One region of the Holdemanella sp. genome, then DNA from elsewhere that is predicted to be linked to it. Evidence: predicted binding sites of a transcription regulator. Region 1 holds the regulator's gene; the other holds the start of a gene.
The links. The regulator Rex, encoded in region 1, represses fermentation and respiration genes when NADH is low (regulators of the CRP and FNR family bind a similar motif). The targets are predictions, from matches to a motif close to GTGAANNNNTTCAC.
Positions count from the first base shown of each region.

Region 2: the regulator Rex is predicted to act here: its motif matches at 11,396-11,409, upstream of pta (phosphate acetyltransferase).

Region 1 covers NZ_DBMEXE010000074.1:364-6,669, reverse strand. Annotated here, with positions in the region: partial or broken gene whiA (DNA-binding protein WhiA) at 1-628, shown strand, start outside; gene ACZQCL_RS04870 (hypothetical protein) at 621-1,142, shown strand; gene ACZQCL_RS04865 (NusG domain II-containing protein) at 1,142-1,498, shown strand; gene ACZQCL_RS04860 (Gx transporter family protein) at 1,495-2,004, shown strand; gene ACZQCL_RS04855 (TIGR03905 family TSCPD domain-containing protein) at 1,991-2,239, shown strand; gene ACZQCL_RS04850 (hypothetical protein) at 2,232-2,831, shown strand; gene ACZQCL_RS04845 (redox-sensing transcriptional repressor Rex) at 2,929-3,564, shown strand; gene asnS (asparagine--tRNA ligase) at 3,799-5,154, shown strand; gene ACZQCL_RS04835 (hypothetical protein) at 5,212-6,306, shown strand, end outside.
Region 2 covers NZ_DBMEXE010000002.1:416-14,789, reverse strand. Annotated here, with positions in the region: gene rplD (50S ribosomal protein L4) at 1-112, opposite strand, end outside; gene rplC (50S ribosomal protein L3) at 112-804, opposite strand; gene rpsJ (30S ribosomal protein S10) at 819-1,130, opposite strand; gene pepI (proline iminopeptidase) at 1,465-2,328, opposite strand; gene ACZQCL_RS00195 (hypothetical protein) at 2,334-2,588, opposite strand; gene ACZQCL_RS00190 (glycoside hydrolase family 25 protein) at 2,727-3,521, opposite strand; gene ACZQCL_RS00185 (Gfo/Idh/MocA family protein) at 3,518-4,405, opposite strand; gene ACZQCL_RS00180 (GDSL-type esterase/lipase family protein) at 4,542-5,681, opposite strand; gene ACZQCL_RS00175 (class I SAM-dependent methyltransferase) at 5,819-6,583, shown strand; gene ACZQCL_RS00170 (AzlD domain-containing protein) at 6,606-6,908, opposite strand; gene ACZQCL_RS00165 (AzlC family ABC transporter permease) at 6,901-7,587, opposite strand; gene ACZQCL_RS00160 (LysR family transcriptional regulator) at 7,679-8,578, shown strand; M-box (ykoK) riboswitch at 8,648-8,814, shown strand; gene mgtE (magnesium transporter) at 8,933-10,273, shown strand; gene pta (phosphate acetyltransferase) at 10,359-11,330, opposite strand; gene ACZQCL_RS00145 (ABC transporter substrate-binding protein) at 11,585-13,291, shown strand; THF riboswitch at 13,346-13,443, shown strand; gene ACZQCL_RS00140 (folate family ECF transporter S component) at 13,511-14,062, shown strand; gene ACZQCL_RS00135 (flavin reductase) at 14,077-14,374, opposite strand, start outside.

The DNA.
Region 1 (6,306 bases):
TTTGCGTTATACACCAAGCGTAAAAATGGTTCGTTCTGAAAAGATGGCTAGAGCTTATTTGCAAGGGTGTTTTTTGGCTAGTGGCAGTATCAACTCACCAAAATCGAGTAATTATCATCTAGAAATGTCTAGTCAGGAAAAAGATTTAGCGTTAAGTGTTCAAAAATTAATGCAGCGTTTTTATTTGCCGGCAAAAGTCATCGAAAGAAAAAGCGTTTATGTGGTATATATAAAAGCTGGAGATAAAATTGCAGACTTCTTACGTTTATGTAATGCTTCGAATGCGTTGTTTGAATTTGAGGATTCTAGAATTCAAAGAGATTTCTATAATCAGATCACGCGCCTCGATAATTGTGAGGTTGCCAATGAGGTAAAGAGTTTAAAGGCTGCCAAATCGCAGTTAGAGGCTATTGAGTTTTTGGAGAGTCATGCTAAAAATATTGTGATTCCAGAAAAAATTATGCATGCGATGCAAATTCGCAAGATGTATCCGGAGGCTAATCTAAATGAATTGTGTTTAGAGTGTAAAAATGAATTTGGTGAAGATATTTCAAAATCTGGAATGAAGCATCGCTTAGCGAAAGTGAAGCAGATGGCTTCAGAATTAAAGGAGGAATTGGATGCTTAAAAAAATAGGAATTATAAGCTTATCATTCTTATTGTGTGCATGTTCCTTGGGGGTTCAATTAAAAAAGTCAATGTTCACGATTGAACTTGGAAAAGATATTTATGCCAATCCAACTTTGTATTTAAAGAATGCGACTTTTTCATCTCGTTTAAAAGTTGTTTCAAAAAGTGTTGGGGTAGATAAGAAAAATAATCGCTTTATGACATCTGGAATGGATTATTTGGTTGTTGGTGAATATGACTTTGCGATTGTGGATGGGAGTAAAGAGTATCCTTTTGTGATAAAAGTTAAAGATACAACGGCTCCAGTATGTGCAAGTGAAGTGGGTCAAATCACAATTGGGGTTGGACAGAATGTTGATTGGAATTCCTACTTTCATGCGACAGATCTATCGGGAGTTACTTTTGAAGCCAATGTTGATACGTCCACTGCATCCACACAGGATGTACAAGTAAAAATCAGTGATCGTTTTGGAAATTCAGTCACGAAAAATGTAAGTGTGGTCGTTCAATAATGAAAAAGGCAGATAAAATTCTGATAGTATGCATTATGATCGTAGCGGTAGTACTATGTGTTCCTTTGTTTTTTAGTAAAAATGAAAATGTGTATGCGAGTGTATATGTTAAGGAAAAACAAGTTTTACGTATAGATTTATCAAAAGATAAAACGTATGTCGTAAATGGAAAGCTTGGAAAAGTGCATATTGAGGTTAAACAGAAAAAAGTGCGTGTTACACAAGAAAAGAGTCCACATCATTATTGTTCGAAACAAGGTTATGTTTCGGATGCCAATGTTCCCATTGTATGTTTGCCCAATGAGACAGTGGTAAAAATTGAAAAAGAAGCTAGTCAGGATACGGTGATACAATGAGGGTCAAGAAAAGTGTAATTTTAGCTTTCTTGGTTGCGGTCGGTATATTGTTGCAGCTTTTAGAAAGTTTTGTAGGTATATTTATGATTGTTCCTGGATATAAGATTGGCTTGGCAAATATTGCTGGCTTATTTGCACTTTATATGTATGATGAAAAATCATTGGCTTATGTATCGTTGCTTCGTATCATTTTGTCAAGCTTAATGCAGGGAATGTTATTTTCTGTTTCGTTTTGGCTTTCGTTAAGCGGTGGTATTTTGGCTTGTATTGCGATGATCTTAGCGTATCGAAGTAAGGCGTTTTCGATTTATGGCGTAAGTATACTTGGAGCTAGCTTTCATAATATAGGACAAGTAATCGCAATTACTTGGATTTATCAACAGTATTTTATGCAGTTGTTTTTACCAATTCTTTTGGCATTGTCCATTGTGAGTGGTATATTAATAGCAGTAGTATGTAGAAAGGTTTTAGACCGATTAAGTGGAGGAAATTATGGAAAAATATAGTTATACACCAAAGGATGTTTGTAGTCGTCAATTCAATTTTGAAATTGAAGATGGAATTATTAAAAGTTTTGAGGCCATTGGTGGATGCAATGGAAATTTAAAGGGAATTGGATGTTTATTGAAGGGAAGAAGTGTAGATGAAGTTATCGATACTTTGACTGGAGTAACATGTGGAAATAAGCCAACATCTTGTCCAGATCAAATCGCATGTGCGCTTAAGGCATATCGTGGCTGATCATTTTCTTGGGGCTTTAAAGGAAATTGAAAGACGTGCTCAAAATAACATTCTTGTATTTTCAGATGTATTAACAGAACGTTTAGAAGTCATTGCACAAAATATGGTTGGAAAATCAATTTCGGATAATGATTATTTAAAGTTGTTGGAATTGTATTATAAAAAGTTTTCGAAAGACGAAAATAAGCAGGCCATGTTGTTTTGTCTTTTAAGAATGCAGGAAGTTGTATTTTATAAAGAACATAAAGAGAATCAGGATGATTTAAGTAAGATGGAATTTAATGAGGAATATGATTCTATCACGAAAGCTTTTCTATTTAGAAAAAGAGATTATTATCAGATTACACTGAAAAATATATTTCAACGATTTATCTTATTAGACACACTTGCGTATATTGTGTTTTTACTTGTGTTTGTTCTTTTGATTCACATTTCTTTTAGGGTTTCATTTATTTTACTAGTAATTTTGTGGGCGCTTGTATTGTTTTTTGCGAAAAAGAAGGGCGTTCCTTATTTTTATAATTCAAGAATTCAAACACTTCTTCAAGATGTGGATTCAACATTGTTGCAGGTGGATCAAGCAATTTTCTAAAGTCGAGTAATCGACTTTTTTGTTTTTTAAATTTTTTCACAAGTTAACTTGTTAAATATATCACAAATATGATATTATTATTGCGTGGGGTGATAAAATGCAGAATAGAAATGTGCCCAAAGCAACTTTACAGAGGTATCCAGTATATTTAAAAGCTTTACGTAAACTTCAAAAAAATGGCGTTGAACGAATTATGTCCAAAGAATTATCGAGTTTTGTAGATATTGAGCCTACAACAATTCGTCGTGATTTCTCCTTTTTAGGGAATCTTGGAAAACAAGGCTATGGATACGATGTGGATAAACTGATTGAAATATTTAATAGTCAGTTAGGCGTTGATTTTGATGAAAAAATAATTTTAGTTGGTGCTGGTAACTTAGGTCGTGCGTTAATGAATTATAATAAATGGGATTATGTTGTTGGTGAAATCGCATGTGCCTTTGATGTGGATCCAGCTAAGTGTGGAACACAATTTGGTGTCGAAGTATATCCGATGTCGGAGTTAGATACGAAGATTCCTGAAGGATGTCGTATTGCGATTTTAACAATTTCACATGATGTACAAGAAACAGTAGATAAACTAGTACAGTGTGGAATTAATGGCATCGTTGATTTTACGCATCAACATTTTTTGGTCCCAAAAGGGGTTGTCATTAAAAGTATTGATGTGGTATCATCTATACAAGAATTGGTATTTATTACAAATTCATTAGAAACAAAGACGCAGAAATAGAAGTCGTCCAAAACGAACATGTAAAGAGAGTCTTGTTAGGTGAAAATAGACAGTGCAAGTTTGGATTGATAACACCTGTGGAGTCGTACTGGAGAAATTAAGTAGACAGTAACGTGTGGAATGCGTTAAATTCCAATTGAGTGCATACATACGTGTGATGAAACAGGATGGTACCGCGGTAATAATCGTTCCTTTTAATTAAGGGACGTTTTTTTTATTTTGAAGGGAGAAACTATGTTAGTAAAAAAATTAAAAGAAACATTTGAACAGTACGATGGACAAAGTATTACTTTGCAGGGATGGGTTCGTACAAATCGTAATTCAAAGGCAGTTGGATTTATTGCGTTGAATGATGGAACAACTTTTTCAAATGTGCAGGTTGTATATGCGGATAGCTTAGAAAACTTTGATGAAGTATCAAAAATTACAACAGGTTCAGCTATGGAAGTAACAGGAAAACTTGTATGTACTCCAGAAGCAAAACAGCCATTTGAAATTCAAGCCGAAAGTATTAGTGTTTTAGGATTATGTGATCACGATTATCCATTGCAGAAAAAACGTCACAGTTTTGAATTTATGCGTGAAATTCCTCATGTACGTCCTCGTGCAAATACATACTATGCTATGTTTAGATTAAGAAGTGTATTAAGTATGGCAATTCACACATTCTTCCAGGATCGTGGATTCGTATATGTACATACACCAGAAATCACTGGTAATGATGCAGAAGGTGCTGGTGAATGTTTTACAGTTACAACTCGTGAAGATGCAAAATATGATAAGGATTTCTTTGGTAAACATGCTCAACTTACAGTATCTGGACAATTGCATGTTGAACCATTCGCATTAACATATCGCAATGTTTATACTTTTGGTCCAACTTTCCGTGCAGAAAATTCAAATACAACTCGTCACGCTTCTGAATTCTGGATGATTGAACCAGAACTTGCGTTTGCGGATTTAGCCGATAACATGGATTGCATTGAAGAAATGATCAAATATTGCATCAACTATTGTTTAGAACATGCTAAAGAAGAAATGGAATTCTTTGCATCAATGATCGACAAAGAATGTATTAAACGTGTGACTCATGTTGCAAACTCTAACTTTGAAAGAATGACTTATACAAAGGCTATTGAATATTTGGAAAAAGCAAAAGATCAATTTGAAAACCAGGATATTTTCTGGGGTATGGATCTTCAGAGTGAACATGAGCGTTATATTTGCGAAAAAGTCGTAAATGGTCCTGTTTTCTTAACGGATTATCCAAAGGATATTAAAGCATTCTATATGCGTGTCAATGATGACAACAAGACAGTTGCAGCATGTGACTTATTAGTTCCTTATGTTGGAGAATTAGTTGGTGGTTCTCAACGTGAAGAGCGTTATGATGTGTTAGTGAATCGTATGAAAGAAATTGGAATGGAACAAGAGACATTACAATGGTATTTAGATTTACGCCGCTTTGGAGGATGCAAACACTCAGGATTTGGTCTTGGATTTGACCGTATGTTGATGTATTTAAGTGGTGTTGCGAATATTCGTGATGTTCAGCCATATCCACGTACACCTAGAAATTTAATTTTCTAATGAATTAGACAGGTATCTCGTTGATACCTGTTTTCTTGTGTGATATAAATAAGGGGTATGAAAAAAGTAAGAGTAGTTAATAAGAAAAATTTAAGCACGATGATCGTTGGGGTTGTTACTATTGCTATTGTGGTTGTTTGTGTTTTTTTATATGTATCAAGACCAACTGAAATAGATAAGTTGTCACAATCTTATTTGGATACAGTGGATGTTGAAAAACTGCAAAAAAAGGTGGAGACAAGTTTTGATGGGGCTTATCGACTCAGTGATTATTTAGTTTATGGGGAGACGTTGTCTTTGTATAAAGATGAGTATGGTACAAAGAAAATGGATAAAATGCAAGGCAATAACATTGTTCTAAGAAATGTTATGAATGATGCCATTACAAGTTTTACATTTAATGGAAAAGTGGATTCAGGTATTGATTTAGGTTCTTTAAAAGAAGGAATTTATGAACTGTATACATATGATCATTATGAAAAGGAGCGTATCTATTTTGACGATGCATTTAAGGCGAAGACAATCACAACAATGCGTCGCAATAAAAAGGTGAAAGATATTACGTTTGTGGCAGATAAAGAGGCATTAAAAGAGTATGATATTCATTTAAAGAAAAATTATACGTTCATTATTGTCACTAAGCATATCCCAAAATCCAATGTATATGATGTAGTGATCGATCCATGTGGAAATGCGATGAATTACATCTCGAATACAGTAGATTATGGTGCAAGTACATCAATTTTAGATGAACCAACTTCTTCCATGGAATTTGCGAAAAAATTAAAAAAAGAATTAGAAGAAAAGGGATTAAAGGTAAAAATCTTACGTAAAGAAAACGAAACGCCTGGATATTATGGTGCAGATGGTCGTCCGGCTCGTGGTTATAAGGCAAAGGCTAAATTATATATTGCCTTGGGTGCAAGCTATGATGAAAATGTAGATGCGCCTTATATGATGGCAAGTCCATATACAAATAGTGGGTTGGCTAATACAATCTCATATTATATGGATCAAAGTGGATTGACATTGTATGTGGCTAGAACGAATAGCACGCAGGAAAATGGAGTTTTATATGATTCATTTGCCGAAGATGAAAAGGGTGAAGTAAAAAAATATGAACTTTACCCACAATTAAGAGAAACTGGTGGA
Region 2 (14,374 bases), on a different contig from region 1:
CTAATGCATCATACATAGCCTGTTGGTGTGGTTCAATTCCGAAAACAGCGTCGTTCAATTCGATTGAACCAACAACTGCACCAGCTTGGTTAATTACGTCGATAGTAGCCATTATTGAACCTCCTTATTTGCAGTATAGTCAACTAAAGTAACAGGTTCTTTATCTCCCTTGCTAGTTTTAGCAGTACGTACCATTACGCAACCTTTTCTAGGTCCAGGAACGTTACCTTTAATTAACATATAGTTGTTTTCTGTATCAACTTTAATAACTGTCAAGTTTTGATTTGTAGTAGTATATCCACCTTCTTGACCAGCCATGATAGTACCCTTCATAATACGTCCTTGACGTGAAGTAATACCGTTTGTAGCTAATGAACCGATGTGACGAATGTTCTTAGATCCACCGTGAGTCTTTGGACCTTGGTGAGCATTGTTACGAACGATTGTACCGTTGTAACCTTTACCTTTGCTTGTACCGATTACATCTACTGTTTCTCCTGCAGCAAAGATATCAACGTTAACCAAATCTCCAACGTTTACATCCATGTCACAGTCGCGCACTTCCTTAATGAAACGCTTTGGACTTGTATTTGCTTTTTTACAGTGTCCGATGTTTGCTTTAGTTGTGCGTTTTTCTTTGATTTCTTCAAATCCTAATTGAACTGCGTTGTAACCATCTGTTTCAACTGTTTTCTTTTGTAAAACAACGTTTGGTGTTACTTCAACTACAGTTACCGGAATCAATACACCATCTTCAGTGAAGACTTGTGTCATTCCTAATTTTCTTCCTAATAGTCCTTTCATCATTGACACCTCCATTAAAGTTTAATTTCGATGTCGACACCGCTAGGAAGTTCAAGTCTTTGTAAAGAATCAATCGTTTCCTTGTTTGGTGCAACAATCTCAATCAAACGCTTGTGCGTACGAATTTCAAATTGTTCACGTGAATCTTTGTATTTGTGAACCGCACGAAGAATTGTTACTACCTGTTTTTCAGTAGGTAATGGAACTGGTCCTACAACCTTTTTAGCTCCGTGTTTTGTCGCAGCTTCGACAATTTTCTTTGCACTATCATCTAAGATTCTGTGCTCATACGCCTTTAAGCGAATTCTCATAGTATTTTTTGCCATGTTTAACTCCTTTCGTTTATTCTAGATAAACATGCTCCATGCGAATTACCTGGCCACACCCATGACAACGGTTCTCAGTGGGTCAGCAACCTCGCACTTCATCGCAAGCTCCTGTATTCTAACACATATATTTCATGCATTCAACCCCTAAATTAAAAAAATTTAATAATTCTTTTAAAGCCCTTATTTATCGTGTTTTAACACGTTTAATTTTTTATTTTTTTAACTGTTTCCAAAAAATAACTGTGACAACTGATATCAGTGGGTCACAAATATTGTTTTAAACAATAAAAATACACCTATTTTTTCAAAACATGTAAAAAAGCATCTGTTTTTAATCAACAGACGCTAACCAATCCTCTAAATTGTGACAATACGTATCATGATCATCCACAAAACACATATGACGACATTCTGGCATTAAATGCCATTTTGCATTTTTAATTCCATCATACATAGTTTTGGCAACTAATGGTGTACATAAATCATTCGTTCCACTTATTATTAGTGCCGGAACTTGAATTTCGTTCAATCGATTTGTATACTCAAAATCCTTCAAAGTTCCAAGCGGAGTATATTCATTAGGTCCCCAACCAATTAAATAGGCACGAGTCCCAGCTTTCTTTTCTCTTTTAACACATTCTGGCGTATCTTCATCAAATGGCCCTGCACAATGAAGCTGCATATAATGCTCATTAGCCAATTGATATTGATCAGATTCATAGTCTTCACTTAAAATTGCTTGTTTCTCATCATCTGACATAAATGAAATCATACGATGTTGTTCTTTTGCCCATAGTGAAGCTGAAGATAATGTACTCGAAAGAATTAAAGACTTCAATCTCACGCTTTTCTTTTCAATCGCATAGGCAATGGCTAACATACCACCCCAGGATTGTCCCAACAAATGACAAGATTCAATATTTAAATACTCCATCAACGCTTCAAGTTCTTCCATCCACATATCTTGATTCCACAATTCATCATGACCTTCTACAAATGATTTACCACAGCCAAGTTGATCGTACATAATCACTTTTCTTCCCGTCTTGGCAATACAATCCAACACTTCAAAATAATTATGTGTTGATCCTGGTCCTCCATGTAAACAAATCAATGGAGTCTTATCTCCTCCATCCACAATACGATAGTATGTTTTAAAGCCCTTAAACGGCATATATCCATCATTTATTTCCATTTTAATCACCATTCACTTATTCCATCATTATATTCACTGCAACAATCTATCCAATATTCCTTATTAACACGAATTGTATCCGTGAATTCTTCATAATCTTCTTTTAATAATCGATAAAACTTTTTAAGACTTGCGATTGTTGACTTAACTGTATCCGGTGTGCTCCACATACACTTACGTATGAAAAAGTATCCAAAGAAATCACTTAAGTATTCATCCTTGCAACCATTTTCCATAGTTAAAGCATCTTCTCTCAACAAAAAAATCGTTTAAATAAAAATCCACATTGAAATAATGATTCTTTATTGTTTTATCAACAAATCCCTTTTTTGAAAGTTCATCTACAAATCCTTCAATATACTTTGTGTTAATTTTGCGATTTCTCAAAATCTATCATATCATTTCTTTTGTAGATATATATTCATATCTACATCTCCTTCTATTCCATTCACTTGACCTTTATTTGAATATTGCCATATATCAAATTTATCTTCCATCGGGCAACTTGTTGTATAACTTGCTAGCCAAATCGGATATTTTGATATTCTTTCAAAATCATAATTTTGATATAACCAAGTCATATTTCCATATATCATTGGTTGATATCCAGCTTCTTTGATCTTTTTACAAAACCGTAGGGCCAGCTTCGTTCTTTGTTCTATAGACAAATCATCAATTCTTCCACCCTGATCAAATTCTTCCATATCATAAACAACCGGCATTTGAATCTTATATCCCTTAATTTTATTCAACACTAAATCTACTTCTTCATCAATCTCTTCAGCCGAAATTGCACTCGAGAAAAAATAAGCACCTACCTTAAGATGATTCTGAATAGCTTGTTGAATATTTGTATTAAAATATTCATCTTCATGTAAGATTCCCTCTTGGGCACCACGATAACCTATCCTTAACATCGCAAACTCAATTCCATCCGTCTTTACTGCTGCCCAGTCAACAGCTCCATTATGACTTGATACATCAATTCCAGTGGATACCTTATACAAAGAATCTTTATATGTCATTAATCCATTTTCCAAAGAAAATAAATTTAAATCATAATAGCTCTTTTCTTCTATTACCGATTCTTCTTGTGTAAACAACATGTAAATCACATAAACACTACCACTCACAATTAAAATAGGAATTAATATAAGAATTAAAATTCTACTTAATTTAACTTTTCTTCTCATACCCCAATGACCTTAAGAATTTCTAAGCTTGCATTTCTTGACATTATAGGACTTTCAATCAAACCACTCTCTATACAAGTACACGCATGTTCGATTTCACCAGTAAAATCCGATTTCTGTTCTACCACAATCTTTTTATCATTCATTACAAGTTCTGTATTCTTCCAAAAATTCTTACAAGTAACGCTACCCTTTGTACCATATATATGAGCTGTATTTTCCATATCCACATCCCAGCTTGTTGCGATATGTGCCACGCACCCATTTTCATATTCAATCAAAGCTTCATCCTGAAATCGAGATACTTTCAATATTGAGCTATTCGCCATTCTATTTGCATAACAAATAGGGTAAACCCCAATATCAAACATACATCCAGATCCTGGCTGGTTAAAATGCCAGCCTGAAATTGTTTCTGTCAGTTTTGTTGCATATTGAGCATCCATTGATTTTATTTCACCAATTTCTTCATTTGAAATCATTTCAAATAATTTTTGATTTAATGGTGTGAAAACCGTTTTATGGGCTTCCATTAAAAAACAGTTTTGTTGGTGTGCATAATCAAAGCATGCATGTAATTCTTCACTAGATACACACATTGGTTTTTCGCAAACTACATGTTTATGGTTTGCCAATGCCAGCTGAATATGTTTGGCATGCAAATAATTCGGTGTACAAATATATATCATATCTATATTTGTATCCTGCAACATCTTCTCATAGTTATCGTAAGCTTTTTTTGCCCCATACTCCTCTTTAAAAGCATCCGCTTTTTCTATACTAGAAGAACACACTGCATATAGATTCGCATTACGTGAAAACAAAACACCTTGTATTACGCGACGGCTAATACCACCTAAGCCATAAACTCCAATTTGTACCATTCTATTCACCTTCTTTTTAAGATTACTTTAAGCTCTTCTCCTTATTCTATATATAGAAATAAGCAGTTACCTCATTTACTCACTATACTTATCTCTTTCTGCCTATTTCTTTCATATATGACAAACGTCCATGGAATTACTCCATGGACATTTTATTGTATGCGGTTTTTGCCATTTGCGCATATCCCTCATCACTTGGATGTAAGTGATCTCCACTATCAAATGCATCTTGCATTTTATGTCCATCGCAAATATCTTTATCAAAATCAATTACGCCATCAATTTCATCCGTTGTACGAATCCATTCATTGACTTCATTACGCAAGTTCTCTCTAAAATATGCATAAGTACGCCAGCCTTCAATCGGAATCAACGTCCCAATATAGACCTTCATCCCTAATGATTTCGCGTGCTTTACATATTTTCTTAAGCCCTCAATCAATTCCTGACTTGACGGAAGATCTTGCCATGGTCTAAATTCATTCTTTTCAACACCGACTGGATGAATAATATCATTTATTCCTTGCAGAATAATTAAAGTATCACTTCCAGCCACATGCATCTCGTGACCAAATCGATAATCTCCTTTTAATCCATATGCTTCATACTGTACACAAGAATATTGTCTTAAAATACGTGTACCACTAACGGCTTTTCGAACTACAGACACTTTTTTATTATTTTCCCACATTAACTTCTGTAAATAATCAGGCCAATCCTGCGAAGTAATAGAATCACCATAACAAGTAATAACTTTATATTCTGGTTCTGTCAAAACAGCCACTTCGCTTAAGAAAAACACCCATGGCGTCTTCATGCTTGAAGCATGATCCATAATACCTGCATGAGAGAAATCACCTTCTCCAAAATAGCCCGTACTTAATGGTCCTTGTGTATATACGCCACAACGTAAGTGGGTGAATTCTTTTAAATAGAAACTAATTGCGATTGTTTCTTGTTCATGCACTTTAAAATCCAATGGATCACTATAACATTGTTCTCCCACATCAAGATGAAGTCCTTTTGAACCATTAAAAGTAATATCCACAATGGATGTTGGATCTAAATCACGTCCACTAATAACTCGTCCAATTGTGATTGAATCAAAGACCACGCCTTCTTTTCCTGTAAAGTTATCTAAACAAATACGTATCTTATTCCCTTTGAATGTCGATTTCATAGGATAACGCAATGTGATATTCTTTGCGTATTGACTAGGCTTATGTGTCACAATCGACATTGCCTGTCCATATATCGCCTTAAATTCTTTTTCCATAGTTGACCTCCAAATTATTTATTATCTATTTCTACATTCATAAAACATATGTTTTTATCCACAAATAATCATACATGAAACGTTGCAAAAATCCAAACATATACCTTATTATATTAAAGAAGTTGAGGAAAAAACACATGAGTAAATTAGAAAATTATTACGGTAAATTTTGTGAAGATAAAAGACTCTTATCAAGACATGGCCAAGTTGAATATACAACAAGCATGAAATATATCCATAAATATTTAAAGCCTGAAGATCGCATATTGGATATTGGAGCCGGAACCGGCAGATATAGTGTTGCCTTAAGTAATGAAGGATATCAAGTCGATGCGATTGAACTTGTTAAATATAATCTTGGTGTTTTAAAAGCTAAAAAAAGCAATGTGAAAGCCTATCAAGGAACCGCTTTAGATTTATCAAGATATCAAGATAACACTTTTGACATCACCCTACTATTTGGACCTATGTACCACTTATTTAGTTATGAAGATAAATTAAAAGCATTATCCGAAGCTAAACGCGTTACAAAAAAAGATGGAATTATTTTTGTGGCTTACGTTATGAATGAATATAGCGTCTTAGTCCACGGTTTTCGAGATGGACACATCAAAGAATCATTAGCAGCAAAAAAACTCGATGAAACATTTCAAACGCAAACAAATATAGATGATTTATATAGTTACATTCGTCTAGATACAATTAATCAATTAAATGAAGATGTTGGTTTAGAACGAATCCAAATTATTGCTGCTGATGGCCCTAGTGATTATATGCGCCCAATTTTAAATAAGATGGATGATGAAACATTTGAACTGTTCATAAAATATCATCTTGCCACTTGTGAAAGACAAGAGCTCATTGGTGCAAGTTCACATACAATAGATATACTAAAAAAATAATGTCACTTTTGTGGCATTATTTTCATATTATATATTCCATTATTAAAACGACTAAACAACATGCAATGGATACTTGAAATAAGCTCTTGTCTTTCCATGCCAAAATAATTCCAACTATTAGCGCTGCAAGTCCTGCTAACTGAGAATTCGTTTCATATAATATAGTAGGAAAGGTCATCACAGCCAAAGTCACATAGGGAACGTAGTACAAAAATGATTGAACATATATATTTGTAATTGGCTTATTAAAAAGCGTTAACGGCAAGACACGAATCAAATATGTGACAACCGCCATTGTAACTACATACATCATTGGATTAGACATTTTCTTCCTTCTTTCTAGGTTTTATAATGGCCGCGGCCATTGAAATTATGATTGTTAATAAAATGGTTCTTGTTCCACCTGAGATTGGCACATCCTTACAAATGTAACTCAATAAGAAACTTATAATAATGAGCAGTCCAATCACATGATCTTTTTTTGCCTGAGGAATAATAATAGCCAAAAACATACCGTATAACGCAACACTTAAACTTGCTACAATTTTTGTAGGAAGACTATTACCAGCAACTATTCCCAATGCAGTTCCTAGTGCCCAACATGGAAGTGCCACCAAATATGTACCATATATATATTTATGATTCACTTTCCCTTCGTGATTGATTGCCAAACCAAATAATTCATCTGTTAAATCAAAACCTATACACATCCTATGAAGCAGATTCGTTTTTTCTTCGATTTTTTGACTGAGCGCAAAGCTCATTAAGAAATAGCGAGCATTACTGACTAAAGTCATGATAACCATCTGAATAAAAGTACCATGTGTACTAATCATTAAAAAGACCGCATATTCTCCTGCCGATGCATTTATGAATAGGCTAGTCAAAAAGCCTTGTATCGGTGATAAACCTACATTTTTTGCGATGATTCCAAGTGAAAAGGAAACTGCAAAGTATCCTAGTCCAACTGGAATACTATCTTTGATTCCTTTTTTAAACTCCATAATCTCACTCCCATTTTTTTGCATTATAAGGACTGTATTGTTATTTGTAAATCAAATATTTATAATACTTCCATAAGGAAATGTGATAGATATGAATCTAACAAAATATGATATTTTTTTCAAAGTATTAGAAACAAAAACAATCAGTCAAGCTGCTAAAGATCTTGGCTATTCACAAAGTGCAGTTTCTCAAACAATAAAATCTTTAGAAGAAGAATTAGAAACCACTTTATTCATTCGACAAAAAAGTGGTGTCATTCTTAGTAAAGATGGACATGCATATCTTCCCTATTTAAAATCTGTTCAGGCAAGTCTTGATAATCTTCGTACTAAAAAGCAGGAAATGAAAGGGTTGGACCAAGTCACATTAAGAATTGGTACATTCACAAGTGTATCTCGACATCTTTTGCCTTCATTAATGGAAGAATTCATTGAAATGTATCCAAACATACAATTTGAACTGTATCAAAGTGAATATACAAATATTGAACAACAATTATTAGAAGGAAGTCTTGATTTAGGATTCACTTGTATTGATGCCATCCAACGAGTTCAATATCAAGAATTGTATTATGATGAAATGTTTGCGTTGGTGCCACAAAGTCATGTGTTAGCTAATTATGAAGTATTAAGTATGAAACAAATTGCAAAATATCCTTTTATTCAATTGGATGAGGGAGAGTATTCTTTACCAATAAAAACATTTCAAAATCTAGGATTACATGTACAGATTAAACACAAAGTATATGATGACTTTACTATTTTAGCTATGATTCGTCAGAACTTAGGTATTTCCATACTTTATCAAAATGCTTTAAGTGATTATGACGATTTGTGTTTGATTCCAATACAAGAAAATCTATTTCGTCATGTTGGCATTGCCTATAATAATTACGATACTTTATCTTATGCAGGCAAGACATTTCTAGATTTCATTCTTAGAAAGACACCAGAAATTCTTAAAAATAAGGATAGTTTTCATATTATTTAAATTTAACATAGTTTTTATACTGTTAAGGTTGACTCACTTACTAATTTATATTATTCTTTTCACGTACATAAAGATATACGGTAGGTGAGGTTACCGCAGGGATTTGGATTTCCTAAGATTACTGCCGCAAAGTTGTGGAGACACGACTCGTTGGTCAGCAGGCTAAGTCGCAAAGGCTTGGCTTAATGTAATTAATATGCCCTGTGATACTAAAGCTTGAACGGTGATACTTAGGTTAATGACGTCATTGTTTAGGCAATGGCGTTTTCTTTATATAAGGAGGTGAGGCTTGTATGTGTACGGATCCGGATGGGAATAGTTTGAATTATTTAAAGAAAGCAGAGGTACATAATTATGATGAACAAAGAAGAATTCATTCAATTACTACAAGACAAAAAATACAAAACTGCACAAAATATACTTTCCGAAATGAACGATATGGATACAGCTGCCTTTTTAGAAGAGTTAGATGCGAAAGAATGTGCTTTGGCATTCCGTTTAATTTCTAAAGAAAAAGCTGCCAATGTATTCTCATGCATGAGTTCGAAGATGCAGACATATCTGGTAGACATGTTTTCAGAAACTGAATTAAAAGAACTATTGGATGATCTTTATATGGATGATACAGTAGATATGTTAGAGGATCTACCTGCAAACTTAGTAACGCGTATTTTGAAAAACTTAGATTCAAATAAGCGTTCAACCATCAACAAACTTTTAAAATATCCTGAAGACAGTGCCGGTTCCATCATGACGACTGAATATGTCACATTGAAAAAAACAATGACTGTAAAACAGGCCATGAACCATATTAAGGATATTGGTATCCATAAAGAGACAATTTATACTTGTTATGTCACTGAAAATAAAAGATTGATGGGTATTGTGACAGCTAAAAGCTTAATGACGAGTGATGATGATGAAAATATCACAAATCTAATGAATACGAACATTATTTCTGTACACACTCATACAGATCAGGAACAGGTTGCTCACTTATTTAGAAAATATGACTTGATTGCGATGCCCGTACTTGATAGTGATGGATGCCTTGTTGGTATTGTTACATTTGACGATGCCATGGATGTTATGGTTGATGAAACCAACGAAGATATTTCTCGTATGGCTGCCATGGAACCCAATGAAAAAACATATTTTGAAACTACGGTTTGGCAACAAGCAAAACACCGTATCTTATGGTTACTTGCCTTAATGTTTTCTGCCACAATCACAGGAAGTATTATCACCCGATATGAAAATGCCTTCAGCGCCGTACCATTACTAGTATCTTTTATTCCCATGTTGATGGATACAGGTGGAAACTGTGGATCACAGAGTTCAACTTTGATTATTCGTGGTTTAGCTTTGGGAGAAATTCATTTTAAAGAAATTTTTAAAGTCATGTTTAAAGAATTTAGAATTTCACTTGTTGTTGGATTTATTTTAGCTGCAGCTAATGGTTTACGTATTTTCATTCAATACCAAAACTTTAATATCGCAATTGTCGTTGCCCTTTCATTAATGGTTGTTGTTATTGTTGCAAAATTAATTGGTTGTATTCTTCCATTATTTGCAAATAAGATTGGTGTAGATCCAGCTATTATGGCCAGTCCATTAATCACAACAATTGTGGATACTTGCTCTATTCTAGTTTATTTCAATATTGCAGTACATGTTTTTAATATCGTAGTTTAAGAGATGAAAAATCATCTCTTTTTTCATAGCACGAAAAAAAGAACCTCAATTGAGATTCTTTTATCGAAAAATATAATTATTTAAATTAGATATCCATATCTTTTTGAGCAGCAGTTACAATAGCCATCTTGTAGATTTCATCTGAAGTACATCCACGAGATAAGTCATTGATTGGTGCGTTCAATCCTTGTAAGATTGGTCCAACTGCTTCATATCCACCTAAACGAGCAGCAATCTTGTATCCAATATTTCCACTTGACAAGTTAGGGAAGATAAAAGTATTTGCATGTCCAGCAACTTTTGAATTAGGGGCTTTTAAACGAGCAACTTCTTCACTTACTGCACAGTCAAATTGCATTTCTCCATCAATATCGAAATCAGCAATACGACGCAAACGATCACTTGCTTCAGTCATCTTAGCAACACATTCACCTTTTGCACTACCCATTGTTGAATATGATAATAATGCAACTTTTGGTTCTACACCAAATTGACGAGCTGACTTAGCTGTTTGCATTGTGATTTCTACTAAATCATCTGTGTTAGGGTTGATGTTAATTGAGCAGTCACCCATAATCAATTGAGATTCTTCTTTAATTAAAATGAAACAAGAAGAAACTAATTTGTTTCCTGGAGCTGCTTTTACTAATTGTAATGCAGGACGTACAGTATCCGCTGTAGAATATGTAGCACCACCTAATAATCCATCAGCATATCCCATTTGAACTAACATAGTTCCAAAATAGTTTGTGCTCTTCAATGCTGTACGAACTTTTTCTTCGTCCATTTTACCACGACGTAATTCAACCATTTTACGAACCATTTCATCCATATGTTCAAAGTTATTTGGATCGATTTGTTCGATTCCTTCAACATTTAAACTATTCTTTTGTGCACAACCAGCGATTTCTTCTGGAGTTCCTAATAATACTGGGCAAACAACATCATTATTTTTCAAATCAATAGCTGCCTTTTGTACACGTGGATCCCAACCTTCGGTAAATACGATTCGTACTCCCTTTCCTTGGACCTTTTTTTCTAATTCATCAATAATCATAACTTTAACTACCTCTTTTCTATCAAAGTATAGTCCAAAAATGCTTTATTTACCACAAAAACAATGTGAACTTTTTCTCATAGTTTATTCATAAAATGTGTATATGATAAATAACATATTGTTCATATAATGTATACATTATGTATAAATTGTAATTAATTTACACACAGATGTAAATTAATGTAAATTTTGCTTGCATTTTTCATTGTAAAGTTTTACACTAGTGACATCACAAGAAGGGATAGGTGCAAATTATGAAAACAAGTCACTATTTAAAGAAGGCCGGTGCCGTATGTATGGCAGCTGCAATGATGACTGGTTGTGCTAGTGGATCATCTGGTGCAAATGGTAAAACGTTGACAGTGGGCTTAAACACAGGTTTCAATGGAATTTTCTCTCCATTATATTATCAAACTGTATATGATGATTACGTTATTGAAATGGTTTATCAAAGTATGTTGAGCTATGATCGTGATAATCAATTACAACCAGAACTTGCTACTGAACAACCAACTATTAGTGAGGATGGATCAACATTAACATTCAAATTGAAAAAGGGAGTTAAATTTTCTGATGGATCTAAATTGGATGCAGATGATGTTGTATTGACATTTACAGCTATGGCTGATCCAAGCTATACTGGTCGTTTCTCAACATATGTTGATTACTTAGAAGGTTATAAAGAATATCATGATGGAGATGCCGAAACTCTAAGTGGTGTTGAAAAAATTGATGATTACACAGTTGCTTTCCACTTGGCAACACCAAGAATCGATGCAATCAGCCAAGTTGGTACATTCCCAATCATCTCTAATTCACAATTCAAAAAATACAAAAAAGGTGATACAAAGATGTTTGAAGACAAGGCTAGTGAACCAATTGGTACTGGACCATATGTATTGAAAAACTTCCAAAAAGATTCAGCTGCCACATTTGTCAAGAATGATAAATTTAAAGCTAAAGATGGAGAATACCAAATTGATAATGTTGTAATGAAGATTTGTGATACTTCAACAGAACTTCAAGAGCTTCAAAAAGGAACAGTTGATTTATTACCACAAGCTGATAACGCTGATAAAGTTGGTACTGCAAGTTTAGATAAGAACTTAACTTACAACAACTACGCATCAAGCTCAATGCAATACTTTATTTACAACTGTGAAGCTGGAGCCACTGCAGATCCTGCTGTACGTCAAGCATTAACTTATGCGATTGACCGTCAATCATTTGTTGATAGCTACTACTCATTCTCTAAAGGAAGTAAGGATGTTAAGAAAACTCAACCTGGTTTCGTTCCAGTATTAATGGCTAACCCAATTTCATCACAATTAGGTGATATCGTTACCGGTAAAGAAAAAGATGACAACATGACTTACTATGATTATGATATCGAAAAAGCTAAACAAATCTTAGATGATGCTGGATGGACTGTAGGTAGTGATGGAAAACGTGAAAAAGATGGACAAAAATTAACTGTTCGTATGGTTTCTACAAAAGGTAAAGATCAATTAGATACAATGCTTCCAATGCTAGAAAAAGCTTGGGGCGAAGAACTTGGCGTTGATTTCAAAACAAACTTAAGTGAATTCAACACAATGGTTGCGACTGTTCAAGGTGATGATACAGTTAACGATTGGGAAGTATCTTACATGGGATGGCAATTTGGTTCAGGTGATGACACTGGTATCAACTTATTATGCCAAACTGGTCAAACAGATAATACAGCTCGTTTATCAGATCCTGATTTAGATGCATTATTAGATACTGCATTACACACAACTGATCAAGCTGCAAGTGCTGCTGCTTATAAAGAAGTTTACGAAAAAGTTTCTGCTTTATGTCCATATGTAGCAATCAATGGTTTAAGTTACTATGATCTATACAACAAAAAGATCAAAAACTTAGATACAGCTGCATTGTATGACTTCGTTAAAGCGTTAGACAAAGCTACAATCGAATAACAATTAAAGAGATCTGTTGACAGATCTCTTTTTAATACATATAATTCAACTACATACAGAGTAAAAATATGTGCGTTAAGTGTCTTTAACACGGGGAGTTGGTTAAGGAACGAAAAGTTATTCTTGCAGTACATATTTTGCATCCCGCTGTTGTGATCGAAAAAATTAAAGACTTTCTTTTTTTGTATCGCAATATGGAAAAAGGAGGTCTTTTTATATATGAATCAATACTTTGTAATGTTAAAAGAAAATGCACGCTCATTAAAAAACGTGCGTGTTATCGTAGGTGTGGCATTATTTTTTGCCCTAAATGTTATTCTTAACTTATTTGGATCCATCCAAATCACAAACCAGTTAAAACTAGGCTTTGCTTCCATTGCGACAGCTGCCAGCTGCTTACTTTATGGACCCGTTCCAAACTTAGTGCTTGCACCATTACTAGATTTAGTCAATTACATGGTCAAACCTGTGGGTGCATATTATCCAATCTTTATGATTTCAACTATGGCAAGCGCATGTATTTTTTCAGCTTACTTCTATAACTGCGAAAGAATCACTTGGGTTCGCGTCATCTTATGTCGAATAACATATGATGTCGTTGTCAGTTTATTTCTAAACACACTATTTACATCTATGTTGTGGGGGACTCCATTCTTAGTTATTGCGAGTCCTAAATTAATCAAAAACTTAATTTCATTACCATTCCAAGTCGTTATTTTATATTTAGTAATGAAAACATGTATTCAATTAAAGCCAAAGGTGAACCGTTAATAGGTCCACCTTTTTTACTGCAATTTAAACATGTCTTTTTTAGCTCCACAAACTGGACATACATAATCATCTGGTTCACTTTCAAAATCATCACCATCATATACATATCCACAAACACTGCATACCCACTTTTCTTCTTTTCTGTATGTAGGTGCTTTTGCCGGTGCGCTTTGTTTTAATACATTATGATAATATGCATAGGTCATTGGTTTACCAGAATCACCTTTCTTGGCATCAACGACTTTTGCCAAGAATACAAAGTGTGTTCCTGCATCCATCTGACTTTGTACTTCACACATCATGTATCCTAAC